DNA from 3 places in the Granulicella tundricola MP5ACTX9 genome. Region 1 is predicted to be linked to each of the others. Evidence: riboswitches for the same ligand, from Rfam matches in the RefSeq annotation. Region 1 holds a riboswitch; each other region holds the start of a gene.
The links. Region 1 has a riboswitch for cobalamin ahead of cobG (precorrin-3B synthase). Riboswitches for the same ligand answer to the same signal wherever they lie in the genome.
Positions count from the first base shown of each region.

Region 2: another riboswitch for cobalamin. It lies ahead of ACIX9_RS19040 (TonB-dependent receptor); the one in region 1 lies ahead of cobG (precorrin-3B synthase).
Region 3: another riboswitch for cobalamin. It lies ahead of cobU (bifunctional adenosylcobinamide kinase/adenosylcobinamide-phosphate guanylyltransferase); the one in region 1 lies ahead of cobG (precorrin-3B synthase).

Region 1 is NC_015065.1:231,950-242,077, reverse strand. Features, by position in the region: gene ACIX9_RS21205 (precorrin-2 C(20)-methyltransferase) at 1-328, opposite strand, end outside; gene ACIX9_RS21200 (precorrin-8X methylmutase) at 325-948, opposite strand; gene cobG (precorrin-3B synthase) at 945-2,210, opposite strand; cobalamin riboswitch at 2,330-2,519, opposite strand; gene ACIX9_RS21190 (Crp/Fnr family transcriptional regulator) at 2,811-3,428, shown strand; gene ACIX9_RS21185 (Crp/Fnr family transcriptional regulator) at 3,437-4,195, opposite strand; gene ACIX9_RS21180 (S9 family peptidase) at 4,395-6,260, opposite strand; gene ACIX9_RS21175 (outer membrane beta-barrel protein) at 6,341-9,838, opposite strand; gene ACIX9_RS21170 (M14 family metallopeptidase) at 9,895-10,128, opposite strand, start outside.
Region 2 is NC_015057.1:43,090-53,217, forward strand. Features, by position in the region: gene ACIX9_RS19015 (ATP-binding protein) at 1-957, opposite strand, end outside; gene ACIX9_RS19020 (cobaltochelatase subunit CobN) at 954-5,336, opposite strand; gene ACIX9_RS19025 (CbtA family protein) at 5,340-6,062, opposite strand; gene ACIX9_RS19030 (CbtB domain-containing protein) at 6,093-6,311, opposite strand; gene ACIX9_RS19035 (histidine phosphatase family protein) at 6,540-7,112, shown strand; cobalamin riboswitch at 7,111-7,303, shown strand; gene ACIX9_RS19040 (TonB-dependent receptor) at 7,392-10,128, shown strand, end outside.
Region 3 is NC_015064.1:2,366,243-2,376,370, forward strand. Features, by position in the region: gene ACIX9_RS10135 (GNAT family N-acetyltransferase) at 1-421, shown strand, start outside; gene ACIX9_RS10140 (peroxidase family protein) at 418-2,070, opposite strand; cobalamin riboswitch at 2,467-2,669, shown strand; gene cobU (bifunctional adenosylcobinamide kinase/adenosylcobinamide-phosphate guanylyltransferase) at 2,793-3,338, shown strand; gene ACIX9_RS10150 (cobyrinate a,c-diamide synthase) at 3,335-4,810, shown strand; gene cobT (nicotinate-nucleotide--dimethylbenzimidazole phosphoribosyltransferase) at 4,822-5,868, shown strand; partial or broken gene cobS (adenosylcobinamide-GDP ribazoletransferase) at 5,877-6,658, shown strand; gene ACIX9_RS23745 (histidine phosphatase family protein) at 6,660-7,241, shown strand; gene ACIX9_RS25755 (hypothetical protein) at 7,238-7,984, shown strand; gene ACIX9_RS10175 (cob(I)yrinic acid a,c-diamide adenosyltransferase) at 7,981-8,568, shown strand; gene ACIX9_RS10180 (cobyric acid synthase) at 8,578-10,128, shown strand, end outside.

The DNA.
Region 1 (10,128 bases):
AGAGGATGGCGACGTCGCGGCCGGCTTCAAGGTGGGTGGCGATCTGGGTGGCGGTGGCGTCGTAGAACTCGGCGATGGCGGCTTCATAGCCGCCGGGGTGATCGGACTCCTCGGTGGTGAGGGGGTAGGTCATGGGGAGTTCGATCTGGTTGTGGATGAGCTCGCCTTCGACGATGAGGCGGGCGTTGCTGCGGCCGTGGCGTGCGACGGGGTAGGCGACGACGTGGGCGCTGCGGATGACGCGGAGGGCTTTGAGTGTGATGAGTTCGGGGTCGCCGGGGCCGAGGCCTACGCCGTAGAGCTTGCCGGGTTGGGATGCTTCGGTCATTCTTGCTCGCTTGCGAGGGCGTTGACGGCTGCGGCGGCGATGGCGCTGCCGCCGCGCCGGCCGTGGACGGTGAGGAATGGGATGTTGAGGGTGCTGTCGGCGAGGGCTTGCTTGGATTCTGCCGCGCCTACGAAGCCTACGGGGATGCCGATGATGAGGGCGGGGTGGGGTGCGCCGTGGGCAAGCATCTCCAGGAGGTGGAAGAGGGCTGTGGGGGCGTTGCCTATGACGACGACTGAGCCTGCGAGGTGGTCGCGCCAGAGCTCGAGTGCGGCGGCGCTGCAGGTGGTCTGGAGCTGGGCGGCTAGGTCGGGGGTGCGGGGGTCGCGGAGGGTGCAGAGGACTTCGTTTTGGGCGGGGAGGCGGGTGCGGGTGACTCCGTTGGCGACCATGTGGGCGTCGCAGAGGATGGGAGCTCCGGCGGCCAGGGCGTCGATGCCTGCGCGCGCGGCGTCTGGGGAGGCCTGGACGAGTGCGGGGAGATCGGTCTGGCCGCAGGCGTGGATCATGCGGACGACGACGCGCGAGAGATTGGGCGGGAAGGCGGAGAGGTCGGCTTCGCGGCGGATGATGGCGAAGGATTCTTTGTAGATGGCTGCGCCGTCTTTGATGTAGGTCATGAAGCGAGTGCCTCGGTGTGGGACTGGAGGATGGAGGCGATGGCTGCGGCGGAGGGCAGGGAGTGGGCTTCGGGATGGTTGGGGAGGCGGAGAGTGTAGCCGGCGGGGGTGGCGATAAGGGCGGCGGAGGCGGAGTGGCGGAGGGCGCATTGCTTCTCGCAGCCGGAGAGGTGGATGGTCCAGCCGGGGATGTGGGGGCGGGTAGCAAGGTAAGTAGCGAGTCGGGCGGCGTCGGCGCGAACGTCTGCGAGGGAGGCATCGCAGCGACTGATGCCGGCGCAGGCGGCTATGCCTTCAAAGCCGTTGGTTGCGTCGAGAGGGAGGCCTAGGGCGGCTAGTTGGGGAGCGATGAGGGCGGCGGCCTTGGGGGTGAGGTTACCGAGGACGATGCCGCGCCAGGGGGCGAGGTGTAGGTCTGCGTTGTGTTGGGTTGCGAGGGTTGCGATGTTGGTGGCTTGAGATGCGGTTAGGTGGCCGAGGGGGATGGAGGGGACTAGATTGAGGTGGCCGGGGGTGAGGGCGGGGTGGGGGCCGATGACGTCTCGTCGAACATCGGGACCGCGAGCCGGGTTCGTCGTGGGTTCGAGGAGGGGGGATAAGGTTTTGAGGAGGGTCTCGAGGACTCCGGGAATTGCGGTGAGGCGTTTGGTGCGGACGGGGACGTTGTGCTGCTTTGCGAGGTCGATGCAGGCTTCAGCGGCGGTCAGCAGGCAGACTACGGCGTCTTCCGGGGCGACGGAGCAGCCGGTGTCTTTGCCGGCGAGCGAGAGGCTGAGGCGATGGGTGCTATCGAAGGCCTGGAGGCCGAGGTCTTCGACCTCATAGGTGAAGCGGGTGGGGTTGGCTTCGATGCCGAAGGTGAACTTGGGGTGAAGCTGCAGGAAAAGATCGTTGGCGATGAGGCGCTGGTCGAGGGCGCGGATGAGGGGGCGGGTGTCGAGGGACGCAGCGGGGTCGATGCCGGCGAAGGGGCTGGTGACAAGGTTGCGGACGCGATCGTGAGCGCTGGAGGGCAGGAGGCCCGCTTCCGTGAGCGTAGTGACGATATACGGGAGGCTGGATGGTTGAATGGCGCGGAGTTGGAGGTTGGAGCGGGAGGTGAGCTCAATCTCTCCGTTGGCGTGGGAGGCCGCGAGAGAAGCCACGGCGGCGAGTTGGGCGGCAGAGATGAGGCCTCCAGGAACGCGGATGCGGATCAGCTGGCCGTCTTTTGCCGGCACGGCGTGGAGGATGCCGGGGCAGAAGTTTTCTCCGAGTCTCATCGTGCGGGGCTCCTGAATCGTTGACTGGATCATCGACTGGACGGTCTGCAAATAGGGACGGGAAGCGGCAGGAGACCGCCACAACCGCCCTCTCCTCGTAGGCGTGTGTCTACATGTTCATCTGAACACGACTCTCGGCAGGTCTTCGGACTTGCAGGCTGCCTACTTGCTCCAGCTTCCCGGTTCATGGCTGAACCAGTGCATGTTCGGAGCGTTCGTTCCTGTCACCGCTGCGGGGCAGTTCCGGATTCTCACCGGATTCCCTCTTCGTCTGCTGAACGAGCAGACACCGGGAGCAAGGTCAGTATAGGTCAGAAAAATGTCGCAATCAATGGAGAGGGCGCTATGAGAGCGTGGAAAGCCTTATTGGAGGCGGATGTGGAGGCCTGCAGAGACACTCCGGGCTAAGTCTGATTTCGCCTTCTAGTTGTCTATTAGGTCGGGTAGCAGACATCAAAGGGGCGGGTCGATGAGCTAGGATGAGCGCAATCTGGCAGCACCTTATTGTCCTTACCGGCTTGACGGCAGTCTGTTTCGTCCGGGCTATGTCTCTATTTACGGGTTCGTTCGTTTCATTCCAGGCATTACGGAGCAGCACACATGCCAGGCAGATTCGTTGAGCGCAAAGGCTCATCCGACCGTGTGGTCCCGGCCTTCTCCCCTGCCGTCGATCCTGCGACAGCCGAGCTTGCCGGGATATCAGAGCCCCGAAGCTATCCGGCTGGCAGCGTGCTGGTGGAGCAAGGCGAGCACCCCAGGCAAGTGATGCTGGTGCGATCCGGCGTCGTACGGTTGAGCTTCACCAATCCGAAGGGGGATGAAATCCTGCTGGGACTCCGATCAGAGGGCTGGTGGGCCGGCGGAGTTCTGGCAGTGCTGAACCTGCCCAGCCTGTGCACGATGGAGACACAGACAGAGTGCCTCCTCTCCTGCTTTTCGCCGGTTCAATTCTGTGTTGAATTAAATCAACGTCCGGCTCTTCAACAACACTTTATGACGTCGCAATGCCGGGAGCTTCTGACGATGCAACAGCACAGCATCCTGAACGGCAGCAGTGCGACGGAACGGCTGAAATCCCTGCAGGATGAGCGAACGAAGTCTGTGTGGCAGACGGTCGACCCAACTCTCATCCTGAGACAAAGCGAGGCCGCAAGACTGCTCTCGATTACGCCGGAACATCTGAGCCGCCTGAAGAAGAGACGACGATCAGATCCATAAGTCGAGGTTCATTCCCAGATCAACTTGCCGCCTGCGATTAGCGCATGCGAATTGACAGCACGGGATGGCACGGACTTCAGCACAGATTGCAACAGCTTTTTATTTATTGTGATCCGGTGGCCGTAGTCAATCAAGCCTTTCTTCCTGAATTGATTGAGAAGCCTGTTCGCACGGGATCGGGTACATCCAACCATGGCGGCAAGATCTTCCTGACTTATCTCCGGAAGCAGCGTTTCAGATGCCGCACTGTCCGTCGCTTCAGCGAGCAGGATCAGAGTGCGAGCCAGTCTCTGCTCGCTGCGATGACAGAGGAGATTTGTAAGGTTTTCCTGCATTCCACTAGTCTTTTCGAGAAGGTACAGGAAGAACTCCATCATGAAATCGGGGTGATCGCGTAAGCTCTGGACCATGTTAGATTTCTTGATCCGAACCAGTAAAGAATTCCTTCCTGCGATGGCGCTGGTCGATCTGAGTTTATTCTCGCCGGAGATACACTCTTCGCCCAGAAAATCATTGGTATGGAGAAGAGCCAGAGTGGCTTCCTTCCCTTCAGCAGTGAATGCGGAAAGCTTTACGCTGCCGTCTCGAATGAAATAGACATGACTTGCAAGATCGCCCTGGGAGAAGATGCGGCTGCCCTTTGGGTAAAGCATGGTGACCTTGCCTGGACCTTCAGCTACTAAACGGAACTGAGGGCTAGGAGCGATGGGGAAGATCGTTTGTTGGATCTTATGTTTCGCATCAGTGGTTTTCAGTCGGTCACTCATATTGTGAGACTGTTCCACAAGAAGTCCAAGATCTTCATTGATTTAGATCAAGCCTGTTTCTCCGGTTGATGCGGACATCATAATCGATCTAATTGTGAGCGTTTGCCTCCTTGCCTGGGAATGCTACCTCGTCTGTGGATGTCGTCACTGTCCCGTACTTTGGGTTGATATAACGCTCCAGGAAGGCCAGTTCTTTCTCCTATGCGTCGAGCCGGTGAGCGGGCTGCGAGAAGCCATGTAATTCGCCGGGATAGGTGAAGTAGAAGTGGGTCTTATGATTTGCCTTCAGAGCCTTGGCAAACTCGGCTGATTCAATGGGAGGGACCTGCGGGTCGTTTTCGCCGTGAAGAATCAGGATGGGGGCCTGAACCTTATCGACGGAGAGTAGGACGTTCGCTTTCTTGTAGACCTCCGGCTTCTCCTCTGGCGTGCCGCCCATCTTCATCATCCAGCGCACGGAGGAACTGGGATTGGTGCGGTAGACGAAGAGTTCACGGTCCAGTACGCCGAAGAGTTCCATGGCGGCGGCGAAGAGTTGAGGGTAGCGGACGACGGCGTAACCCGTCATGGTTCCACCATGGCTGCCACCGCCGATGGCGATACGCTTTGGATCAACGAGACCACGATCGATGAGGTACTTTGCGCCTTGTGCGACGTCGTCGATCTCACCGCCATTTGAGTCTTCCACGTTCAGGTTGCGGAAGACCTCACCGTAGCCTGTGCTGCCACGGTAGTTGGGTTCCAGGACGACGTATCCCTGCTGTGTGAGGTATTGGGCCCACGCATCGAATTTATAACCGTCCTGCGCCTCCGGGCCGCCGTGAATCCAGAGGAGGGCGGGATACTTTGGGGGGATGCCGGGCTTTGGAGCCACGGGGGTGTAGAGCATTCCGACGATCTCCTTGCCGTCGAGGCCCTTCCAGGTGACTCGCTCCGGTACGCGTGCGGCTGCCTTGAAGTTCACGGGTGTAGTGTGCGTCAGGTAGGAGGGCGCGGAGGTTGAACCGAGGTCCTGCACGAGTAGATTGCTGGTTTCGACAGGGGAGAGATGATTGAAGTAGAGCTTACGGCTGTCCGGCGACCACTGCACCTGCGAGACCATGCCGGGAACTTCGAATTTGGCGAGTTGTGTGGGCTCGCCGCCGGTGGCGAGCATGATGAAGACGTTGCGAGCTTCCAGCAAGCCTCTGCTCGAGATGAAAGCGATGTGTTTGCCGTCGGGCGAGTAGATGGGGTCGGTATCTTCAAACTGGCCGTCTGTAATCTGCCTGGGCGCTCCGCCGGATGCGGGTAAGGTGTAGATGTGCTCCCAGCCTGAGTTCTGGAGGACGGTGACGAGGGTCTTGCCGTCTGGAGACCAGTCCGCACCGCGGATGGACCATCCGCCGCCACGGTCTACGGGCGCGGTGTAAAGGATGGTGGGCTTGCCTGCTGGCTGGCCGGATTGTGTGTCGAAGCGGAGGGTTTCAAGTCGGCCGCTGAAGTAGTCCCTGGCGCGAGTGGTGTAGACGATCTGATCGCCCTTTGGGGAGAATTTGGCACTCGTCGCTTCCAGGCGCGGGGGGGTCAGGAAGCTGGTGACTGCGCCGTCTGGACTAACGACCATGATGCTGTTGACGCCGCGCCGGCCGCTTTCAAAGAGGATCCATCTGCCGTCGGGGGACCAGGAGGGGGCGCGGTCGGCTGATTGCCTCGGATCTCCTCCGCCTGCGGGCGCGTTAGTGAGACGCTTTGGGGCTCCGCCTGAGACGCTGACGAGCCAGATGTTGCCGTTGCTGGCGTAGGCGATCGACCTGCCATCAGGCGACCAAGCGAGGCCGTTCTTGCCGCCCTGGGTGCTGGTCAAGGTCTCCGGCCAACCGCCAGATGCGGGCATGAGGACGATCTGGCCAGCGCGGCCGAAGGCGAGGGTCTTGCCGTCGAGTGAGATGGCTGCGTCTACCTGGGCGTCCACCGAGAGGAGATCCTGCAAAGTGAGTGCGACTCGCTCCTGTGAGAAGCCTCCATGTGGAGTAGCGAAAAGCGTGAGTGCGACTCCAAGCGATAACAGGCGAAAGCGGCGCATACTTTTCCTTAGATGGGTTTCTCGTGAAGCGTGATTGCCTGGAGGTCCATCGTGGGACCTCCAGGCGAGGTGACCGTGCTCTAGAACAACAGCTTCAAGCCGAACTGGATCTGTCGCGACTGCGTCTGGCCCAGAGCGCGGGTTGAGAGCGACTGGCCGAACTGCTTGCTGGTAATGCCTGCGGTGAGGTTGCTGAAGTTCGTGTGGTTGAGGACGTTGAAGAAATCGGCTGTGAAGCGAAGATCAACACGTTCCGTTACCTTCGTCTGCTTGTTGGCCTGGAAATCCCAGTTGAAGATTCCAGGGTTGCGGAGGTAGCCGCGGTGGATACGCTGCGTGGGATCGACAACTCCATCTCCGGCGACGAACCCTCCGCTGGCTGTGCTCAGGTTGAAGTAGCTAACGGTCGGGCTGGAGGTCGCAAAGGACTTGGTCAGAATTCCTTTGCGGTTTGGAACCGCGCCCGTAAGTACCGCACGATCCGTCGTGTCACCATCGCGGTTCGAGTCTGCGCCGGTCGTTGGGATGAAGGGTACGCCGGTCTGTGTGTCGAAGATGGAGGCGATGCCCCATCCGCTGATTAGGTGATCGGTGAATGCGCCGCCATCGGTCAGGAACATCTGGTTCTTGCCGAACGGCAGATGGTAGTTGAGGCTGGCAGCAAAGCGCTGGCGCACGTCAAATGACGAGTCTCCATAGTTGGTCTTGAGATTTGCGTAGGTGACGTACTTGCTCAGGAAGATGGCCTGAGCCTGCGCTTGAGTTAGGGTAGGGTTGTTCTCCGCGCACTGGACGGCTGCTGTGAGTACGGCTGCGGAGGAAGCGGTTGTGGCTTGAGCTGTTTTGCATGGACCAGCGGGAGTCGCGGCATTCACGACCATGTACGGAGCCAGCAGGTTGTTCAAGGTAGCCGCAGGCGTCGCAGAGTCCGTGGCTCCCGCAACGTCGTCCGAGAGCACGTCCATGCTGTGGGTGAGCCCGTACGAGGCCTCCAGGCTAAGGCCGGCACGCATCTGGCGCTTTACGTTGATTAGGAGCGCGTTGTAGTTTGAGGTGCCGTTCGACTGGTGATACGTAAGGGCGCCGAATGGAGGACGAATGATGCTGTTGTTGATATCCGCAATCGTGCGCACGACGGTTCCCTGATTGGATGGACGGAAGCTGTCATTGAAGGAGGTGCCGAAGTTGGGCCGGGTGGTTGTGAGCAGATGCTGAGCGAGCGCTCCTACATAAGACACTGTGACCGCAGTCGACTTATCAACCTGCTGGGAGATGGCGATGTTGTAGTGCTGGGTCACCGGGTTCCGAAGGCTCGGATCGATGTTCGTCAGCGTGTAGGACTGAGTGGTGTTGACGGTGCTTGCGGCGGTTGCGCCGGTGTAGTTGCCCGTTGAGAGTGTGGTGCTCAAGGTCTGCGGAGGATTGAAGCGGGCATTGCCGTAAACATTGCCGAAGACGCGATCGTAGAAGTACCCGTAACCGCCGCGCACGACCGTCTTACCCGTGCCAAAGACGTCCATGGCAAAGCCGACGCGAGGGCTGAAGTTCCCGAAGTGCGAGCAGTAGTTGCCGATGCCGTATGAGGAAGGATTGATGTCGGCTACGTTAGACTCACTCGGGTTAAAGGGAAGGTTCTGGCAGGCTGCAGGCTTGCCGCTGCTATCGAGAACGTAGGCGTTGGAGAGAAGATTATTCTTTTCCGTGAATGGGTTGAAGATTTCATAGCGCAGGCCGACGTCGACCGTCAGCCTTTTGGTCGCACGATAGCTGTCCTGCACAAAGTAGCCCTGCTCCCAAATGCGGTACTGCCGGAACGAGGGAGCGATGTAAAAGGACTGAGACTGTGAGCTCAACGTCAGACTGTTGATGTTGGCAAAGGAAGTGTCGAGGATCGCGATATTCGGCCGGATGGCATTGCTGAAGGTGGTGTTATCCCAGACGCGGCTCAGCTGTGCACCGCCCTTGAACTCATGCTTGCCACGCGAGTACGAGAGCGCATCCTGATACGTCCAGACCACAGGAATTCTGCTTTGTGGCATGTTACTTGCAATGCCGATCGCATTGAAGCGGCCCGAGTTGAAGGCGAGCGAGGGGAAGCCATTTGGATCGCCGCCGTTGGCCGAATAGGCCTGCCCAGCGTTCGGTCCGGCGGTACGGAACGTGCCGGCCGCCGCCAGCGCTGCGGACGGCGCCTGAAGCGGATATAGAGTTGCCGTGCGTTGGAAGCTGAAGCGCGCCGTATTCAAAAGATTGGGCGAGAAGATGTGGTTATCCTGCACCACCAGGTGGCTGGGGCGCAGTACATTGCCATAGCCGAAACCCGCAAGGTTGCTGCTTCCGACCGTAGCCAGCGGGGTCGCCGCAACAAGGCTGTATGTGGCAAAGATGTTGTTGCGTTGGGTCAGCTGCTGGTCAAGCCGGACGAAGCCGGTGTCCTGATCCAGATTATTCACCAGGTTGCGGTTGACGGTTGTCGACCAGGTCGTGGGGTCGGTGGCCGAGAATGGTGTCGCTCCGACGACTGACGGATAGGACGAGGTGAAGAGCGCCTGAGCCAGAGGATTGGTCAAAGCTGCGGTGAACTGAGCGGTTGGAACCGGCACCAGAGCCGCCGTGGTGGATCTTTGCCGGAAGCCTTCATACGAGGCCGAGATGAAGGTGTGGTCATGCCAGATGGGCGCGCCAAACCATAAGCCAAACTGGTTCTGCTTGAAGGGCGACTTGAAGCCCACGGGGTTGAAGAAGTTCCTGGTGTTCAGCACCGAGTTCCGCAGGTACTCCCACACCGCCACATGAACTTGATTTGTGCCTGACTTGGTTACAACATTAATGATGCCGCCGGAACTCCGTCCAAACTCCGCTGTTGCATTGCTCGTAATGACGCTGAACTCCGCGATGGCGTCGAGCGGTACAGCGCTCGTCGCATTGCCGACATTGCCGGCTGATCCCGAAGGTACGCGCGGATCATTCGCATCGCCGCCGTCCAGCAGATAGTTGTTGTTTGTGGGTCGAGACCCACCAGCGGACACTCCCGAACCCTGGCCGGTGCCGCTAGCCGTACGAGACGATCCAGGCGCCAGGAGCACGAGGTTCTGGAAGTCACGTCCGTTCAAAGGAAGCTCGCGAATCTGCGTGCCATCGATCAATGTGCCCACGGTCGTCTCCTGTGAGACGACACTGGCCGTGTCTGTCGAGACTTCGACGACCTCGTTCGCGCCGCCCAGCGCCAAGGTAACGTTTAGCTCACGAATCTCGCCGAGCACGAACGTGACCTCCGCGAAGCGCGTCTCCTGAAAGCCCGGTGCCGTTACGACCATGGTGTACTTGCCTGGGTCGATATCGCGGAAGCTGAAGAGGCCCGTGGAGGTGGAAGAAAGATCGCGGACAGCACCGGTGCCGCTGGACTTCAGGATCAGCTTGGCGCCGGGGATGGCGGCGCCGGATGGATCGACTACGGTTCCGCGCAGGCCACCTCCCGTGGCGGCCTGGGACCATGCCTGTGTCGACAAGCCAAGCGTGAGCGCGATAAGAAACAGGAAAGAAGCAAGATAGTTTCTGAAGGTTCTGAGTCGCTGCATTTTTGTGCCTCCTCAAATCAACGCAAAATAGATAGGTAATTCAGCTGTAAAAACTTTTACTTACTGGGTAAGTCTGTGGCCGTCGAGTTTGACAGCAGCATGGCGTTGAACAGCATTTTGTAGGTGACCTCAGACTGTGCCCGGTACTGGGGCCGGAATCCGAATAAAACCACATGACCTTTACCCTGCTTCAGGTCCACCAAAGCAGTTTTGCCAGCGAGATACTTACCGCCGAGCAGCCATCCGCTGAGCAGCGGCTTATCGCTTGTGTATGTGGCGATGGAGTTCTT
Region 2 (10,128 bases), on a different replicon from region 1:
GACCTGGTGGGGGGTGAAGATGCGGTCGATTGCTTCTTGCGTTGGGGAGTCTTTCTCTGATTGAGGGGGTGGGGGTGGGGTGGGAGGCTGCTGGGGTGGGGGAGTGCGGTTTGGGGTGCGGGTGCGGTGGGCGAGGACTAATGGGAGGACGGTTTCTACGTGCTCGGGGGTGACTTCTGGGGAGGCTGTGAGGGCGGCTAGGGCTATGGCGGCTCGGACGGTGGCCAGGTCGGCGCGGAGGGAGCGGATGTTCTGGGCGGCTATGGTTTGGGTGATGAGGGCCAGGATCTCTGGGGGGCAGAGGATGGTGGGGAGGGTGCGCCGGGCGGTGGTGATTTGTGACTGGAGATGGGATTGTTCTGCGGACCAGTTTTGGGCGAAGGCTTGGGGGTTGCGTTCGTAGGTGAGGCGTTGCTCTACGACCTGCTGGCGCGTGAGCGGGTCTGTGGGGGCGGAGATGTCGACCGAGAGGGCGAAGCGGTCGAGGAGTTGGGGGCGGAGGGTGCCTTCTTCCGGGTTCATGCTGCCGAGGAGGACGAACTCTGCGGGGTGGGAGGCGCTGAGGCCTTCGCGTTCTATGGTGTGGATGCCGCTGGCTGCTGCGTCGAGGAGTGCGTCGCCGAGGTGGGCGGGGAGGAGGTTTATTTCGTCGACGTAGAGGACGCCGCCGTGGGCCTGGGAGAGGAGGCCGGGTTTGAGGATGGGGTCGCCTTGCAGGGCGCGCTCTAGGTGGAGGCCGCCAAGGAGGCGATCTTCGGTTGCGCCGATGGGGAGGTTGATGAAGGGCGCTGGTGAGAGTAAGAGAGCTGCGAGGGCTCGGGCGGTGGTGGTTTTGCCGGAGCCTTTGTCGCCGCGGAGGAGGACTCCGAGCCGCCAGTCCACAGCGGCTAACAGGAGAGCCAGCTTCATCTGCTGCTGGCCAACAATGGCGGCGAAAGGGTATGGGGCGGGTCTCATGCTACGGGCTCTGGTCTGGTTTCGGCGTGGGTTTCGCCGCGAGCTTCCAGGACGGTTTCGGTGTCGAGGAGAACCTGGCGGAGGGCTGCGAGGGTTTCTGGGGCGGGGTTCTCCCAGAGGTCGCGGCGGGCGGCTTCGAGGAGACGCTCTGCGATGGAGGTGAGGGCCCAGGGGTTGGAGGCGGCCAGGAACTCGCGCATCTCAGGGGCTAGGGCGTAGTGCTCGGCGAGGCCTTCGTAGACGAAGTCCGGGGCTACGTGGGCGGTGGCGTCGAAGCCGAAGATGTAGTCGACGGTGGCGGCGAGTTCGAGGCCGCCCTTGTAGCCGTGGCGCTTGATGGAGTCGATCCATTTGGGGTTGACGACGCGGGAGCGGTAGACGCGGAGGGCTTCCTCTTTGAGGTCGCGGACCTGTGCGGATTCGGGGCGGGAGGTGTCGCCGAAGTAGGCTTTGGGCTGGAGGCCGGTGAGGGCGCGGATGGAGGCGACCATGCCGCCGTGGAACTGGAAGTAGTCGTCGGAGTCGAAGATGTCGTGCTCCCGGTTGTCCTGGTTGTGGAGGGCGACCTGGATGGACTTGAGGCGCTCGGCGAAGATGGGCTGGGCGTCTACGCCGTCTGCGCCTTTGCCGTAGGCGTAGCCGCCCCAGGTGAGGAAGGCGCGGGCAAAGTCGTGGTCGCCGGTCCAGTTGCCGGTCTCGATGAGGGGGAGGATGCCTGCGCCGTAGGAGCCGGGTTTGGAGCCGAAGATGCGGTAGCGGGCCTGGGCTTCGGCTTCGTGGGTGGGGAGGGCTTTGTGGGTTTCAAGGTCCGCGAGGTAGTGCTTGCGGGGGAAGTTCTGGTCCAGGGGTTCGTCCAGCTCTACGACCTGCGAGATGGCCTGATCGAAGATGTCGATGAGGTGGGGGAAGGCGTCGCGGAAGAAGCCGCTGATGCGGAGGGTGACGTCTACGCGGGGGCGGCCGAGTTCTGCGAGGGGGATGATGGTGATGCCGTCCATGCGGCGGGACTGCGGGTTCCAGACGGGCTGGACGCCGAGGAGGGCGAAGGCTTCCGCGAGGTCGTCGCCGTGGGTGCGCATCTGGGAGGTTCCCCAGACGCTGAGGCCCATCATTTCAGGGTAGACGCCTTCTTCGCGGCGGAAGCGCTCAATGGCTTCATGGGCGAGCTGGAGGCCTACTCGCCAAGCGGCCTGCGAGGGCAGGGCGCGGGGGTCTACGGCGTAGAAGTTGCGGCCGGTGGGGAGGATGTGGGCCATGCCGCGGGTGGGTGCGCCGGCGGGACCGGCGGGGATGTATTTGCCTTCGAGGGCGTCGAGGAGATGTTCGATCTCGTCGCCGGATTGTTCCAGATTTGGGACGAGCTCTGTGCAGGCGAAGGTGAGAGCGGCGGTGATGTCGGGCGACTCCGCGCGGAGGATGGCGTGCTGCACAGCAGGGATGGAGTCAGGCCGGAAGCCGAGGGTTTCAAGCATGGTGTAGAGGTCGAGGGCTGCGCGGTCAAGGATCTCGAGGGCGTCTGCGTGGGTGTGGCAGGGCTGGCCTAATAGTTCAAGTGTTACTTTAAGGGGCTGGCCGGGTTTATCGAGGAGCGTGGGGAGATCGAAGCCGAAGGTGGTGGCTAATGCGGCCTGGAGGCTGGGGGTGTTGATGTTGGCGAGGCGGGTGAGGGAGCGGAGCATCTCCGGGAGGGGCGGCATCTGGCCGAGGATGTGGAGGCCGTCGCGGATCTGGGCCATGCCGAGCTCACAGAGGTAGCCGTCGAGGTCTTCGATGAGGTGGGCGACCTCGTTGCCGTTCATTGTGGCGAGCTGGGCGGGGATGCCTTCGGGGGTGAGGGTGTCGTCCCACTCGTGGGAGTGGTCGCCGCGCTCGCTGGTGAGCATGGTCTTGAGGTCGAGGTCGGCCTTGAGGTTGGTTTCTTCGACGAGCTTCCAGATCTGCTGCTGGAGGAAGGGGATCTTGGCGGGGTCGAGTTTTTCTACGGCGTAGTACTCGTTGACGAGCTGGTTGAGCTCTGCGAGGGCGCCGTAGGTCTCGGCGGTGGTCATGGGCGGGGTGAGGTGATCGACGATGACGGCGTGGGCGCGGCGCTTGGACTGGCTGCCTTCGCCGGGGTCGTTGACGATGAAGGGATAGACAAGGGGGAGATCGCCGAGGAGGAGATCGGGGTAGCACTCGCCGGAGAGGCCGATGCCTTTGCCGGGGAGCCACTCGAGGGTGCCATGCTTGCCCATGTGGACGATGGCGTCTGCGCCCCAGCCGCCTTCCGACTGGGGGGTGCCTAGCCAGCGGTAGAAGGCGGTGTAGTGGTGCGTGGGGGGGAGATCGGGGGTGTGGTAGATGGAGTCGGGGTCGATGCCGTAGCCGCGCGGGGGCTGCAGGGCGATGAGGGCGTTGCCGAGATCCATGGCGGCGAAGAGGTAGTCGCGGTCGTCGCCCCAGGGCTCTTCCTGGGTGATGCGGACGATCTTGCCGCCGATGGTGGGGAGGAGTTTGGCGTCAGTCTTCTTGGGTGGGAGGATGCTGGGGCCGTTGGGCTGGGGTGCTCCCCAGAAGTCCTGCATGCGGCGGTTGGGGCGGGCGGGAAAGGCTTCGAAGATTTTGCCGTAGGCTGCGCGGGAGAAGCGTTGGGCCTGGGCGGGGTCCAGCGGGTGGTTTTCGTCGTAGGAGCCGCGCTGGAGGAGGGACTGCATGAGCTCGTCTGAGGTGTCAGGCAGCGACGAGATGGTGTAGCGGCGGGCTCGCATGGCGCGGAGGGTGGTGAGGAGGGAGGCTGGAGTGTCGAGGCCTACGGCACCGCCTACCTGCGAGGCTTTGGCGGCGGAGTTGGTGAGGACGAAGGCGATGCGGCGATCTTTGTTGGGGGTGCGGCGGAGTGCTGCGATGCGGGCTGCGAGGCCGGCTACGCGTGCGGCGCGTTCTTCGTGGGCTACGTAGAGACCTTCCGTACTGGCGGTGTTGCGCTCCTTGAAGGAGATGGGGACGGTGATGATGCGGCCGTCGAACTCCGGGATGGCTACGTTGACTGCGGTGTCGAGTGCGGTGAGGCCGCGGCGGGAGCCCTCCCATGCGCCTCGGGGCATGCCGCTGGCGATGGCCTGGAGGACGGGGATGCCGAGGTGCTGGAGGGAGTCGGAGGACTCGCCGGGGAGGGTGATGTTGCCGGTGTTGACCTCGCCGAGGGCGAAGGAGAGGGTGGAGATGAGGACGTCGGCGCGGCCTTCGATCAGTTTGAAGGCTGCGGGGCGGCCGTCCTGCTTGGCCTTGAGACTGGAGGTGAAGATGCAGAGGGCGTTGACGCCTTTGGAATCGAGGGCGGAGGCGAGGACGTCGATGAAGGCGGTGTTGCCGCTCATGCGGTGGGCACGGTAGAAGAGGACGGCCACGGTGGGGCGGGTGGGGTCGGCCTGGCGCTGCCAGTCTTCATACGTTGCTGCGTCGGTGTCAGGTAAATAGATGCCGTGCTCGGGCATGGGGCTGGGGGCGGCGTAGCCGTGGCCGGTGAGCATGAGGCGGTCGGAGAGGAAGCGGAACATTTCAGCGAGGTTGTTGGCTCCGCCGAGGGCGAGGTATTCGGCTGCGGAGTGGGTGACATCTGCTGGGACGTTGACGGTTTCGGCGAACTCCGAGGTGTTTTCTCCGCAGCCGCTGATGAGGACGAGGGACTGGTTGCGGTCGATGCAGGCCTGCTTGAGGCGGTCGAAGCCGGGGATGCAGCTGAGGGGGCCGTGGCAGCGGACGATGATGACTCGGGCTTTGCTGAGCTCGCCGGTTATCAGGACTTGGAGCTGGTCTTCGGTCTTGAGGGCGTTGAGGGAGAAGGCGCTGGCGCGGAGGTCTTCGGGGAGGGATTCGGAGGCTTTGATGAGGGTGAGGAGGTCGGTGTCGGCGTGGGAGAGGAGCATGATTGCGCCGGTGGATTGGGGGGTTTGAAGCTGGACGAGGTTGTCTGGATTTTCTGAGGGGGATGGGAGGCGGACGTCCCAATCGTAGTAGTTGAAGACGTACTCGCTGAGCTCTGAGGGGGGCTGGATGAAGCGGTCGGCGGCGAGCATGGCGTCGATGTAGTCGTAGATCTGGCGGACGAGCCAGGGGCCGTTGACGGAGTGGAACCAGATGCTTTTCTGGTCGAAGACGAGGCTGACGACGTTGGCGAGGGCGCAGGGGCCGAGGCAGCCGCCCTGGGTGAGGTGGACGTCGTTGCGGATCTTGCGCTTGAGCCACTCCTCTTTGTAGACGTCTACGGGGACGGCTGCGTAGCCACGCTCGGTGATGCCGCAGCAGCAGCCAAGGGAGCAGTAGGAGAGGTGGGCTCGGTGTTGAACGATGTTGAAGGCGCGGCCATCGGCACGGATGACGCGTTGGCGGTGGGTGGACATGGGCTAGGCCTCCTGCCGGTGTGTATTCTGATCGCGTTCTGTGAGGAAGCCGAAGATCAGGCCTATGGTAGCGAAGAGGACGGCCTGCATGCCCCAGGAGGCGATGCGGAAACGCCAGAGGAGGGTGGCGGGGAAGTCTTTGGGGACTTCGTCGATGACGGGGAGGAGCTTGTAGAGGATGGCTACCAGGAGGACGTAGATCGCTGAGGCTGATATGGCCGCGTTCCAGGTGCCGAGGTGCGGGGTGAGGCGGCGGTTGAGCTGGAAGGGCAGGGTGAGGGTCGCGAGGGAGAGGGCGATGAGGAGGAAGTAGGCTGCGGTGCGGATGCCGATGGTGGCGGGATCGCCTACTGCGGGGGGATTGGCTGGGTATTTTAAGGTGGGGATGAGGACGATGGAGAGCCAGCCGAGGAGTGCGATGAGGGCGGCGAGGGGGCGTGGTTCGGTGATGGCGTAACGGCCCTGGGCGTAGGCGAAGACGAGGCCGAAGATGCCGCCTAGCGCGATGGAATAGACGATGGTGCCGGTGAGGAGGCCTAGACCCTTTTGAGTGGGGCGGGTGACTATGGGGGTTTCGGCGGCTTCGCCTTTGGATTGGTCTTGTGCGGTTTCGAAGGCTATGGCGCGGTCGACTTCCGGTTCGCCGACGAGACGGGCGAAGGCGAAGACGATGAGTCCGGCGAGGATGCCGGTGAGCATCCCGCGAACGAGCAGGGATCGGATCATGGACGACCTATGGAGTGGTGCGGCGCTGCTTTAGTGGCAGGGGAAGCCGAGCAGGTGGCGGCCGTCGTGCAGGAACTCATGGACGGCGGTGCCGTGGAACAGGGCGGTGGCACCCTGCTCTGCGCCGACGAAGTAGATCGCCATGAGGAGCATGAGGCCTGCGAAGAGCGCCCACGGGAGGAGCTCGCGCATGGGGATGACGGGGATGGAGAGGGGTGCTGCGACGGGGGTGGTTGCGGAATGTGCCATTGTGTTGCCTCCTGGGATCGTGCGTCCCAATGCAGTGCTCGTTCGAATGAGGGAAGGTCTGACTTTCAGCTGCGGGGCAGCCGATTACAGGGGCGCGACCGTGCCGGATTTGCACCGGCTTCTTTGCTCTCATTTCCAGAAGCTAGTCCGAGCCTATGTGCGGCTAAGATCAGTGTCAAGGCGGAGGGGTGGGTTTATGGGGAATTGGACAAAGAGATGACATCAAGGGTGACGTTTATCAGTCATGGGGCTACTGCGGCGGTGAGGGCAGCGAGTTTTCCGCTGGATGAGGGGCTTGAGAGTGGTGAGGGGTCGCGGATTGCTGGGCTGGGGTGGAATGGGCCTCGGGCGCAGGATGTGCTGATGGGTCCGGAGGTGCGGGTGAGGATGACTGCGGAGGGGCTCGGGCTGACGGGGGTGGTGGATGGAGGCCTGCGGGATTTTGACTATGGGGATTGGCGCGGGCTGGGGTTGGGGGAGGTTGAGGGGCGTGATCCGGAGGGGCTGATGGGGTGGCTGACGGATGTGGAGGCGCGACCGCATGGAGGGGAGTCGGTGGCGGGGGTGATAGAGCGGACTGCTCGATGGATGGAGGGGCGGACGGCTGCTGGGCATACGGTGGCGATGACTTGTCCAGGGGTGATCAAGAGTGCGGTGGTGTTGGCGATGGGCGCGCCGGCTGCGGCTTTCTGGCGGGTGGACGTTGCGCCGCTTTCATTGACGGATCTGCGGTGGAATGGACGGGTGTGGACGGTGCGGTGTGTTTCTTGTGCGATCAACTCTGCAGCCGTGCTACTTTGATGAAGTAAAGATCTTGGGTGCCCGCGAGGGCATAACAGGGAAGCCGGTGTAAGTCCGGCATGGTCCCGCCACTGTGATCAGGAACGACCTTTCAGATGCCACTCGGTGAAGAGCCGGGGAAGGCGGAGGGTTAGAGGCTGAAGTCAGCCTCACCTGTCAATCAGGAGACCTACCCAGGATTGGTTTGTGATTCTACCCCGCGTGGAAACGGGGGCGATCGCTCATTCAGCCTGAGCTTTATGCCTCGTTTTCCGTTTATTTGAGGTGCACGTGCTCTTGATGAATGATCGACTTTCCTCTGCCAAGCGGCAGATCCTTCTTGCTTCAATTTTGATTGGTTCAGGCTCCTCGCTTCATGCCGCGACGGGTGGCAGTGTGTCTGGCACTGTGACCGACGCGAGTGGCGCGGTGATTCCGGGGGCGGCTTTGACGCTGGTCAGTGTGGGTCAGCAGACGGTTTACAAGACTGTGGCGAATGGGCAGGGGCTTTACTCGTTTCCGAATCTGCCGGTGGGGCATTATGAGCTGACGATCTCGGCGGATGGGTTTACGCCGCAGCGCAAGTCGAACCTGACGGTGGATACGGACTCGGTGGTGCGGGTGGATACTGAGCTGGCGGTGGGAAACCGGTCGGACAGCGTGACGGTGACGAGTGAGACGGGGATCCAGGTGGAGACGAGCGCGACGCATCTGGGCGAGGTGGTGACGGGCGACCAGATGGCAGCACTCCCGCTGAACGGGCGGAGCTATACGGATCTGCTGTCGATTCAGCCGGGGGTTGCGCCGGTTTCGACGCTGCTGCCGAATGCCGTGATCATGGCGGGGGTGACGGGTGGGATCTCGCCTTCTGGGGATGAGAATCCGGGGAATGTTTCGATCAACGGGCAGCGTGAGTCTTCAAACGGCTTCATGGTGAACGGGGTGGATGTGCAGGAGCACATGAACGGCGGGACTTCCGTGGTGCCGGACCTAGATTCGATCGAGCAGTTCCGGGTGCTGACGAATAACTTCGATCCGGAGTATGGGAACTACAACGGTGGTGTGGTGACGGTGGTGACGAAGTCGGGTGGCGGACGGCTTCATGGTGGGGCGTTCGAGTTCTTCCGGAACACTGCGCTCGATGCGCGGGGGTACTTCGATCCGACGCGGCCGGAGTTCAAGCAGAATCAGTTTGGCGGGACGCTGGGTGGGCCGGTCGGGCATACGAAGCTGTTCTTCTTCGCGGACTACCAGGGGACGCGGGAGACGCAGGGTATCTCGACGGGGAACATCTCTGTTCCGACCGTGGCCGAGCGTACGGGAAATTTTTCGGCGGACGCCGCGGAGTTTACGACCAAGGCGGTGGTGAGTGGGACCTCCATCGACGTGCCTACCGTGGTGAGTGGGCCTTACCTGGCGACCCAAGTGCTTGCGCCGAAGCTGGGGTATTCGGTGGCGAGTGGTGAGCCGTATACCTACCGGGCGGGTGAGTCGATGCCGGTGGACGCTAACAACCTGAACGCCATGCCTGCGAGGTACGGCAGTGACTGTGTGAGCACGACGCAATGCGTGTTTCCGAATCTTTCAATCCCGCAGTCTGCGTGGGGGGCGCCGGGCAAAAGCCTGCTGGGGTTCATTCCTACGCCAAATGCGGGCGATGGATTGTTTTCTACATCGGCTTCAACGCAGACGAACCGGGATGACAAAGGATCGTTCCGGCTGGATGCGGATACTCGCGCTGGAAGGATCTCTGCGTATTACTTCCTGGACGATTACACGCTGGACAATCCTTATCCGGGGTCGCAGGGCGGGGCTTCGATTCCGGGGTTCGATGCGCTGACGATTGGGCGGGCGCAACTGCTCTCTGTGTCCGATACGAAGGTGATTGGGGCGAACTCCGTGAACGAGTTCAATCTGGGGTATTTGCGGTATGCGAATGTGGTTGGGAAGCCGCAGGGCGGGCTGGGCGTGTCATTGGCGTCACAGGGGTTTACGACGGGAGCCGGGACGCCAGGAATCTATGTGCAGGCTCCGGAGTTTGAAGGCGTCGAGAATGTGACGTTTCCTTCGTTCACGATGGGTGTTCCGATTACGAACCTGACACAGGTGAATAACACGTACTACGTCAGCGACGGGTTCTCGCGAGTGTTTGGGGCGCACACGGTGAAGGTGGGAGCGCAGTTTCATGAGGAGCAGGTGAACGAACATCCGAACGCTACGTTCAACGGGACGTTCAATATCAATGGGACGGAGACGGGGTCGGCTTACGCGGATTTGTTGCTTGGGACACCGAGTAACTACACGCAATCGTCTGGGCAGCCGTTCTATCTGCGGAATCATTACCTGGGGGTGTATGCGCAGGATAGCTGGCGGGTTCGGAACGATCTTACTTTGAATCTGGGGATTCGGTGGGATGTGGTCGAGCCGTGGTCTGAGAAGAATCATCAACTGCAGACCTATATTGCGGGGCGGCAGTCGGTTCTTTATCCGGGAGCGCCTGCGGGGTTTGTGGTTGCGGGCGATCCGGGTGTGCCGGAGACGATTGCTCCGACGAGCTTCAAGAACTTTGCGCCGCGGATTGGGGTGGCTTATGCGCCTCGGTTTGAGAGCGGGTTGGGACGGCTGCTGTTTGGGGAGTCGGGCAAGAGCAGCATCCGGGCTAGTTATGGGATCTTCTATACGGCGTTTCCGGGGCTTTCGGCGGGGATCATGTATGCGGTGCCGCCGTTCGGCTTCAACTATCTGAGTCCGGGGCCGCCGCTGCTGGCTACGCCGTTTATTACTGCGGCTACGGGTGTGAATAACGGGCAGCGCTTTCCTTTCCCGTTTCCTCCGCATAACGTTTCGACTTCCAATCCGGACAACAATGTGGACTGGTCCAACTTCACGCCGATTGCGGCCGATCCGTTCTTCAACTCTCGCAACAGGGTTCCGTACATCAATAACTACATGCTGTCCCTGCAACGGCAGATCACGCGCGACCTGGTTTTTACGGCGAGCTATGTGGGGAACCAGGGGCATCATCTGCTGACGCTGG
Region 3 (10,128 bases), on a different replicon from region 1:
ATCCCTCAACGAAGCCTGGATCACCAAGCACTTCCGCATCGAGCCCGCCGACGCCGCAGCCCTGGCCCACCCCAAAGAAAAATACCTCGACCAAGGCGGCCACATCTACCTCGCCTTCCAAAACGAAACCCCGGTCGGCTGCTGCGCCCTCATCCTCATCACCCCCGGCCAGTACGAGATCTCCAAGATGGCCGTCACCCCCGCCGCCCAGGGCCAGGGCCTCGGCCGCCAGCTCCTCACCCACACCATCGCCCAGGCCTGGAAGCTCAACGCCACCCGCCTCTACATCGAAACCAACAGCGCCCTCGCCCCCGCCGTCCACCTCTACGAGTCCCTCGGCTTCCGCCCCGTCCCCGCCGAGCGCCTCACCAAATCCCTCTACACCCGCGCCAACGTCTTCCTGGAGCTCTTCCGCTCCTAGCCCACCCACTCCGCCAACTCCAGCAGCGACACCTCCCTGGACCCCGTCACACTAGACTTCCACCCCGGCTCCGCGAGCACATTCGTAGGCGCAAACCCAATCGCCCCCACAATCACCTCGCCGATCAACCGGCTCCCCAGCGCCCCCAGCCGCGAGCTCTTCGGCCCTCCCACAGCCTCCGCCTCCTTCAAAATGTAGTACCAGAGCGGCGTCCTGAAGTGTCCCTTCTCCATATACAGGTGATGCGCCGCCTCATCCGGCTCAATCTTCCGCGTCGCCAGCCGTTCGATCCCATAGAACTTCGCCAGGTCCTCCCCCGCACAAAGCCCCACCTGCCTGCTCCGGATCAGATTCCTCTGCGGCAGGTTCCCGATGTACTTGATATCGTCCGGAATCGCGCTCTCCGGCAGGTCGAACACCACGCTCGTCACCTTCCCATCGATCCGGTTCGACCGCAGCGGCGTAGCCCCACCCAGAAACGTCCCCCAGTCGATCACATGCTCCGCCACCAGCTCCTGGCTCCCCCGCAGATCGCTGAACAGGTTCTTCACCGCCCCCGTAGAAGTCTTCCCCCCACTTGAAGTCAGCGAGTTATCGAACAACCTCACCATTCCCCCAACGCCCGGATTCACCCGAAGCCCAAACCGCAACTGGCTATGCCCAAACCGGAACCCGATCGCAAACTCATGCGGCATACTAGCCGCCAGCTTGCCATCCACAAGATTCTTCCACGGCTTGTACTTGAACTCCCCAAAATCCGGCTTACCGATCTCCCCCAGCAGCCACGCCAACGTCGCCGGCTCCAGAATCGCAGGCAGATAGTCCGTCAGCAGCACCGATTGCCAGTTAAACAGCGTCTCCCGGTAAGCCTCCTCAAATCCCAGCCCCCCGGCCATCAGCTTGTTATGCACCTTCATCACCAGCAGGTGGATCTGCAGGATCATCTGGTTCTCGTCATTCCGTTGATCCCCAATCAGCGCATTCCCCACCTCATCCCGCACCAGGTCCTCGTACCCCCCGCGATCCACCATCCTGAACCGTCCATCCGCATGAAAGATCTTGGAAAACGGAGCCGTCAGCTTCGTCCTGTTCGCCCCATACACGCTGTCCAGGTCGATCAGCGGCGAAGCCGTATTCGCCACCTCATCCGTCTGCACCTCAAACAGGTCCACCGCATTCATCGTCAGGTCGTGGTCGATAAACTGCCCCACAAACGTAAACGCCGCCGGCACCTCCGGGCTCTCGAACACCCCCGGATCGCTCTGCTCCAGCCCCGGGTCCGAGTAACTCACCCCCGTACCCGGAAACGCAATATGCGACATCAAACTCGAAGGAATCGTATAAGCCTTCCCCGGCACCAGGTGCTGGAAGAAGCTCGCCATCGTATTCCCCAGCCCATTCACAAACGTACTAGCGTCCTCAGCAGACATCGCCGCAGCCCCACTGCCCCGCGTCAACATCGGCACCAGCCGCGCCGTCATCATCTCCGTATCGAGCAGCGTATAAACGCCCCCATGCTTCATCAACCCGGTCAGCACCTGCCGCGTCGGGTTGCTCTCATCCAGCACCTCCGGCTTCACCGTAATGGCCTGAACCGCGCGAAACTGCGCCTGCTGCAAAGACTCCGTACGTGAGTTAGCGATTGGCATAAGACCTTATACAACCTCCCCGCTTTTTTCGCCCGTCATTCTGAGCGCAGCGAAGAACCTCCGTAGCTGCTGTTGCTGTTGCAGTTGCCTGTTTTGGCCCGTCATTCAGAGCGAAGCGAAGAGTCTCAGTAGTTGCTTTTGCCCTTGCAGTTGCTTTTGCCGTTGCCGTTGCCGTTGCCGTTCGGATTAGAGGGGGGCTTCAGCCCCCCGTCACGAGGCCCAAAAAGCATGGGGCTTTAGCCCCGGCCCCTTGCTCCTGTCTCCTCCAAGCCCGTCATTCTGAGCGAAGCTCAGAACCTCCGTATTGGCAGTTGCAGTTGCGGTTGCCATTGCCGCTGTCTGTTCTCGCCCACCATTCCTCCCAATGCGGATTACCCTCACCCTTGCCCCCTGACTACCTACCCACCCATCCGTGGTAATCTTCACTCTTAGATTCTGGTGTCGGGAAGGCGGTGAAACTCCGTCACTACCCCGTAACTGTAAGCGCCGAGAGCACGAACAAGCCGCAAGGCAAACCACTGAGCCCGAAGGGCTTGGGAAGGTCGTTCAAGACTCGCTGAAGCGCAAGTCAGGAGACCGGCCAGATCAGCTTTCGGCCCGTTCAGCTCCGTAGGGAGAGCTGAAGAGCACTGCCGCCCGTCTCCACCACCGGAGACCCGTGGGCGCAGCCGCTTCCATCCGTCATTCCCCTTTTTGTTTAGGTATAGCTGCCGCCGGAGCGTATGCACGACACCCCCAAACCCCCGGTCACTCTGATCTTAGGCGGAGCCCGTAGCGGCAAAAGCCACCACGCCCAGAAGCTCGCCGCCCTCTCAGACCGCGTCCTCTTCATCGCCACCGCCACCGCCGTAGACCCGGAGATGAGCGAGAAGATCACCCGCCACCGCCAGGACCGCCAACGCGACCGCCTCGACTGGACCGTCCTCGAAGAGCCCCTCGCCCTCGCCGAAGCCATCCACACCCACGGCCCCGCCCACGATGTCATCCTCATCGACTGCCTCACCCTCTACACCGCCAACCTCCTCACCATCCCCCCCGCCGCCGTCACAGAAAACGTAGCCCTTTTCCTCGAGACGCTCCAGGCCCCACCCCGCCCCATCATCCTCGTCTCCAACGAGGTCGGCAGCGGCGTCGTCCCCTCCTACGCCTCCGGCCGCCAATATAGAGACCTCCTCGGCGAGCTCAACCAGCGCGTCGCCGCCATCGCCACCGGCGTCCTCCTCATGGTCGCCGGCCTCCCCCTCACCATCAAGGCCCGCCAGCAGTGAGCAATCCTTTGCAGACCGCCTTCCTGGTAGCCGGAAACGCCTCCGGCGTAGGCAAAACCACGGTCACCCAAGCCCTCATCGCCGCCCTCCAGCGCCGAGGCCTCGTCGTCCAACCCTTCAAAGGCGGCCCGGACTACCTCGACACCACCCACCACACCCGTCTCGCTGGCCGCCCCGCCCGCAATCTCGACACCTGGCTCCTCCCGCATGAAGCCAACCGAGACCTCTTCACCGCAGCCACGCAAGATGCAGACGCAGCCGTAGTCGAAGGCATGATGGGCCTCTTCGACGGCAAAGACCCTCTCTCCGAGACCGGCTCCTCAGCCGAGATCGCCCGCATCCTGGGTCTCCCCATCATCCTCGTCCTCGACGCCTCCAAGACCGCCCGCTCCATCGCCGCCACCGTCCTCGGCTTCGAGACCTTTGACCCTACCCTCCCCATCGCCGGCGTCATCCTCAACCGCATCGGAGGCCCCCGCCACCTCGCACTCCTCACGGCGGCCATAGAATCCCGCTGTAAAACCCCAGTCCTGGGCAGCCTCCCAAGAACCCCAGAGATCACCATCCCCGAGCGCCATCTAGGCCTACACGCCGCCGCCCAATCCACAGAAACCCTGCAAGCAGAATCCACCCTCCTGGCCGACCTAGCCGAACAGCACTTCAATCTCGAAGCCATCCAGTCCCTGCACCAGCAGGATTTCCCGTTACCCGCCAGTCCCTCGCCCCTAGTCCCTGGTCCCTATATTCCTAGGCCCTCGGCCCTAGGCCCTAGGCCCTGCTTCATCGGCATCCCCCGCGACGAAGCCTTCTCCTTCTACTACGAAGACAACCTGGACCTCCTCCGCTCCGCAGGAGCCACGTTAATCCCCTTCAGCCCCCTGGCCGACGCCGAACTCCCGGAAAATCTCGACGCCCTCTATTTAGGAGGAGGCTACCCCGAACTCCACGCCCAGGCCCTCTCAGAAAACCACTCCCTCCTCACAGACATCCGTAATTTCGCCGCCACCAACCGCCCCATCTACGCCGAGTGTGGCGGCATGATCTATCTGTCAGAATCCATCACCCAACCCAACACCCCCGCAATCCCCCTCACCGGCATCCTCCCCCTCAACATCGAGATGACCCCAAAACTAGTCGACTTCGGCTACGTCACCACCACCTTCACCCGAGACTGCCTCCTCGGCCCCACCGGAACCGTCATCCGGGGCCACAGCTTCCACTACTCCCGCCTCACCAATGAGCCGGAGTTGAACACCGCCTACCACCTCGACTACTCCCTCTCCAAACGCCAGGCACCCGAGGGCTACACCCGTGGCAACATCCTCGCCAGCTACGTCCACCTCCACTTCCGCGCCAACCCCGCAGTCGTCACCAACCTCATCGCCTCCATCGTAGCCGCCCGCCCAGCAGACTCCCTCACCCTCCACCTCGAAGAAACCCCGCAGCCCGTAGCCCAGCTTTCCCCAGCGTAGTGAAGAGAGAAATGACCCCAGACCTCCAGGACACGATCGCGAACATCCCGGCACCCGCCCCGGAAGCACTCTTCCGCGCGCACCTCGACACCCTCACCAAGCCCCTCGGAGCCCTTGGCCGCCTGGAAGACCTAGCCGCCCAACTCCAAACCCTCGGACTCACAGACCTCCGCAAAGCCGCATGGGTCTTCGCCGCAGACCACGGCATCGCAGCAGAAGGAGTCAGCGCCTACCCCGCCGAAGTCACCCGCCAGATGGTTCTCAACTTCCTCTCCGGCGGCGCGGCCATCAACGTCCTCAGTCGTCTCCACAACGCCCCCGTCCACATCGTCAACGCCGGCGTAGCGACCGCCTTGGACTCCGCCCCAACCCTACGCAACACCCCCATCCGCCCCGGCTCCCGCAACATGCTCCACGAACCAGCCCTCTCAGAAGCCGAACTGAATGAAGCACTTGCGCTTGGCATCGAATGTGCCGCTGAAGCTTCAGCCAAAGGCTTCAACCTCATCGCCGTAGGCGAGATGGGCATCGCCAACACCACCGCCGCCAGCGCCCTCACCGCAGCCCTCACCGGTCGCGCCCTCTACCCCGTTACAGGCAGAGGTACGGGCTTGGACGACGCCGCACACGCCCACAAAATCGCCGTCCTGGAAGCCGTCCTCGCCCACCACGAGCCCCACCTGACCACGCCGGAAGAGATCCTCCGCCGCCTCGGAGGCCTCGAGGTCGCCGCCATGACCGGCTTCATCCTCGGCTGCGCGAGCCACCGCATCGCCTTGATCATCGACGGCTTCATCTCCACCGCCGCCGCAGCCTGCGCCGTCGCGCTCGCTCCCCAAGTCCACTCCTGGCTCTTCGCCGGTCACCAGTCTCAGGAACCCGGCCACCGAATCCTCCTTGCCCACCTCAACCTCACCCCAATCCTCACCCTGGACATGCGACTAGGCGAAGGCACCGGCGCAGTCCTCGCCATGCCCATCCTTGAGTCAGCCCTCGCCCTCTACACTCAAATGGCGACCTTCACCTCCGCCGGAGTCTCCGCCGCAACCGCCCTCTAAAACACATCATGATCACCGAGCCTCAAACCCGCCCCGCAGCCCTCGCACGCCGAACCAACCCGGCGTACGCCCTGCTGGCTGCTGTACAGTTCCTCACCCGCATCCCCACCCCCCAGATTCCCTACACCGACCGCACCCTCTCAGACGCCTTGGCCTACTTCCCCCTCATAGGCCTCCTCATCGGCACCTTGGCCGCCCTGGTCAACCAGTTTCTCGCCCCTCACTTAAGCCGCCCCTTATCAGCACTCTGCACCGTGACCTTCACTGTCCTCATCACCGGCGCACTCCACGAAGACGGCCTCGCAGACTGCGCCGACGCCTTCTTCGGCCACCACTCCCGCGAGCGCACCCTCGCCATCCTCCGCGATAGCCGCATCGGCACCTACGGAGCCGCCGCCTTGGCCCTATCCCTCGGAGCCCGAGTCCTCCTCGTCGCCGCCCTCCCCCTCAACCACGTCTTCCCCTACCTCATAGCCGCCCACACCCTCGCCCGCTGGTCCCCCTTACCCCTCAGCTATCTCCCCCCGCCCGCCCCGAAAACGGCCAGGGAGCCCGGGTAGCCCAACGCACATCGTGGTTCACAATGGTGCAGTCCGTGGTGATTTGTGGTGCAATCGTGGTGTTTTCGTTGCACCGCAACGCAGCCATCCCTATTGCCGTAACCCTCCTCACAACAACAGCCTGCGCCGCATACCTCAACCATCGCATCCACGGCATAACCGGCGACTGTTTCGGAACCACCACGCAACTCGTTGAAATTGCAGTACTTACAGCCGGAGCATGGATTTAGGATGACAAACCTCCTCTTCATCCGCCACGCCCAAACAGATTTAGCCGGTACCTTCTGCGGCCAATCCGACCCAAACCTCAGTGAAATCGGCCTTTCCCAGCTCCCTAACCTCTTGGAACGCCTCGCGCCTCACGCCATCGACGCCGTCTACACCAGCGACCTCCGCCGCGCCCGTGAAACAGCAGAATCAATCACTTACGCCCGCCATATCCCCCTCAACCTCACCCCCGAGCTTCGCGAAATCGCCTTCGGAGACTGGGAAACCCTCACCTGGGAGACCATCGAGCAGCGCGACCCCACCTACGCCGCCCGCTGGGTCGCCGAGTTCCCCAATCTCCCCACCCCCAATGGCGAACCCATCACCCAATTCCGCCAGCGCATCCTCAACGCTTTGTATGACTTACGCCAAAAGGCCGCAACAACCAATATCGCAGTAGTCACCCACGCCGGCGTCCTTCGCGTTCTCCTCGAAGAGTTCGGTCACTTCTCCCCCCACCACGCCTGGGAGCGCACCCGCGACTACACCTGCATCGTCCACTGCACCCAAACCAGCCCAGAATCAACGCTGGTGATCCAACCATGAATCTCGAAACTCTAGAACTAATCGCCTGGGATCTCGATCCCTCCCCCCACCGCCCGAGCCGCATTCCTCACGTCCCGACCTTGGGACGTGATTTCTCAATCCCATCCCCAACCGTAATAGAATCATCGACAAACGCCACAGACTTCGCCCAAATCCAAACCCGCCCAGACCTACATGAGGAGTTCGCCGGCCTTGATTGGTCCCTGGCCGTAGTCGATCTCCGCACCCTCCAAGCATTCCAGCGCCGCCTCCACTTCGACCCCACCCACCCGACTCCAACGGTCAACCCGAACTCACTTCTAACCCTCGCCTTCCCCCCACCACGCCCTACCACCCACACCCGGCCCACCTCCACCACCATCCAGTCGCCCAACCCCGACCTAACTCTCCGCCCAACCTTTACCGGTTGGCAACTCCACGGCGGCAGCCCATTCCTGGAAGTCGCTTTGTTTCAACACCGAGCCTTCCTGCGCGACGGCTACCACCGAGCCCACGACCTCCTCCGCGCCGGCCTCAACGCCGTCCCTGCCGTCGTCATCCATGCCCGCACCCTCGACGAGATCTACCCCCAGACACCCAACTTCTTCCCAGAATCAACCACCTTCGCCCCCCGTCCCCCCATGGTCACCGACTTCCTCGACCCAACCCTCACCCTTTCCTACCCCACTCCCCGCGTCCTCAAAACCATTCGCATCAGCATCCAGGAATCTTTCGAACCAGAAATAAAGGAGTTACACCCATGAGCATCGCAACCAAGCGCGGCGACGCCGGCACCACCGGCCTCGCAGGCGGCATCCGCACCTCAAAATCAGATCTCCGCGTCGAGTCCTACGGCACCGTAGACGAGCTCAACACCGTGCTCGGCTTCGCCCGCAGCATCTGTACTCAAACCGACATAGCCGCCTGGACCGAGCAGATCCAGCGCATCCTCTTCCGCGTCGGCTCCGCCCTGGCCACGCCGCCCGAGTCCCGCAAAAAGCAGCCCGTTATCTCGACAGAGGACGTGGATTTCCTGACAAATCTCGTCTACCAGATCGAAGCCACAGACGGAATCCTCGCCGACTGGTCCCTCCCCGGTGCCAACACCCAATCCGCCGCCTATGAGATGGCACGCACCGTCTGCCGCCGCGCCGAGCGCCTCGCCGTCCGCTTCAACGAGACCTCCGCGCCGGAAACCCCGCTCGTTGTCCCCGAGGTCCTAGCCTTCCTCAACCGCCTCTCGGACGTCATCTGGCTCTTCGGCCGTCTCATCGAGGTCCGCGCCGGCGTCGACGCACGCCTCCGCACCGACGACACCGCCGGCCCCAAGTTCTCGCGGGCCTGGTAGCCCGGATTCATGCGGGCACGCGCAATCATGGTCCTCGGCACTGCCTCGCACGTAGGCAAAAGCCTCCTCGTCGCCGCGCTGTGCCGCATCTTCGCGCAGCACGGCGTACGCGTCGCGCCCTTCAAGTCGCAGAACATGAGCCTCAACTCCGCCGCCACGCCGGAGGGTCTGGAGATCGGCAGAGCCCAAGCCCTCCAGGCCGAAGCCGCCGGAATCCCGCCCTCCGTCCACATGAACCCCATTCTCCTCAAACCCTCCGGCAACATGACCTCTCAGGTCATCGTCCACGGCCGCATCCACGGCCAGTTCACCGCCGCCGATTACCACCGACGCCGCGTCGAAGAGCTTTTCCCCATAGTCACTGAGAGTTACGAGCACCTCGCCGCCGAATATGACCTCATCATCCTAGAGGGCGCAGGCAGCCCCGCCGAGATCAACCTCAAGGCCCATGACATCGTCAACATGCGCATGGCAGACCTCGCCGACGCCCACTGCATCCTCGTCGGCGACATCGATCGCGGCGGCGTCTTCGCCTCCCTCCTCGGCACCATCGAACTCCTCGAACCACACGAGCAAGCCCGCATCCAAGGCTTCGTCGTCAACAAGTTCCGCGGCGACGTCGCTCTCCTAGAACCCGGCCTCCGCATGATCGAAGCCCGCATCCACAAGCCCAGCCTCGGCGTCATCCCCCACTACCCCAACCTCGCCCTCGACGAAGAGGATTCCCTCGGCCTCCAGCAGATCGCCACCACCCCTTGGGCTCAGAGCGCAGACCCTGCACGCCCCCTCCGCATCGCCGTCATCGCCCTCCCATCCCTCTCCAACTTCACAGACTTCGATTCCCTCACCTCCGAGCCCTCCGTAGACCTCCGCCTCATCCGCACCGTAGAGACCCTTGCCAACACCGACCTTGTCATCCTCCCCGGCAGCAAACAAACCGTCGCCGACCTCGCTTGGCTGAACGAAACTGGCCTCGCCGCCGCCATCCAGGCCCATGCAGCAACAAGCCTCGTAGTCGGTATCTGCGGAGGCATGCAGATGCTCGGCCGCACCATCTCAGACCCCGGCCACATCGAATCCGACTCCGACGCCCCCATCGAAGGCCTGTCCCTCCTTCCGATAGAAACCACGATGCAGCCCCACAAAACCACCGTCCTCAGCAGAGGCGCCCTGCTTCCCACAACCCTCTTCAACCACCCCTGCCCCCCCACCGAACTCACCGGCTACGAGATCCACATCGGCACCACCACCTACCTCCCCAACTCCCATCCCTTTGTCCGATTAAATGACGTCGTCATTCTGAGCGAAGCTCAGAACCTCAGTATTTTGCCTGGATCACCTTCACCGCAACCAGAGCCAACCCCAGACGGAGCCATAGACCCCACAACCCGCATCTTCGGCACCTACCTTCACGGCCTCTTCGACGAAGACCCATTCCGCCATCTCTTCCTCACCAACGCCCGAGCCTTCCACCACCTCACCCCACCCGCCGCCCTCAACAACTGGAAGCACCACCGCGAATCCGCCCTCAACGCCTTCGCAGCCCACGTCGAATCCTCC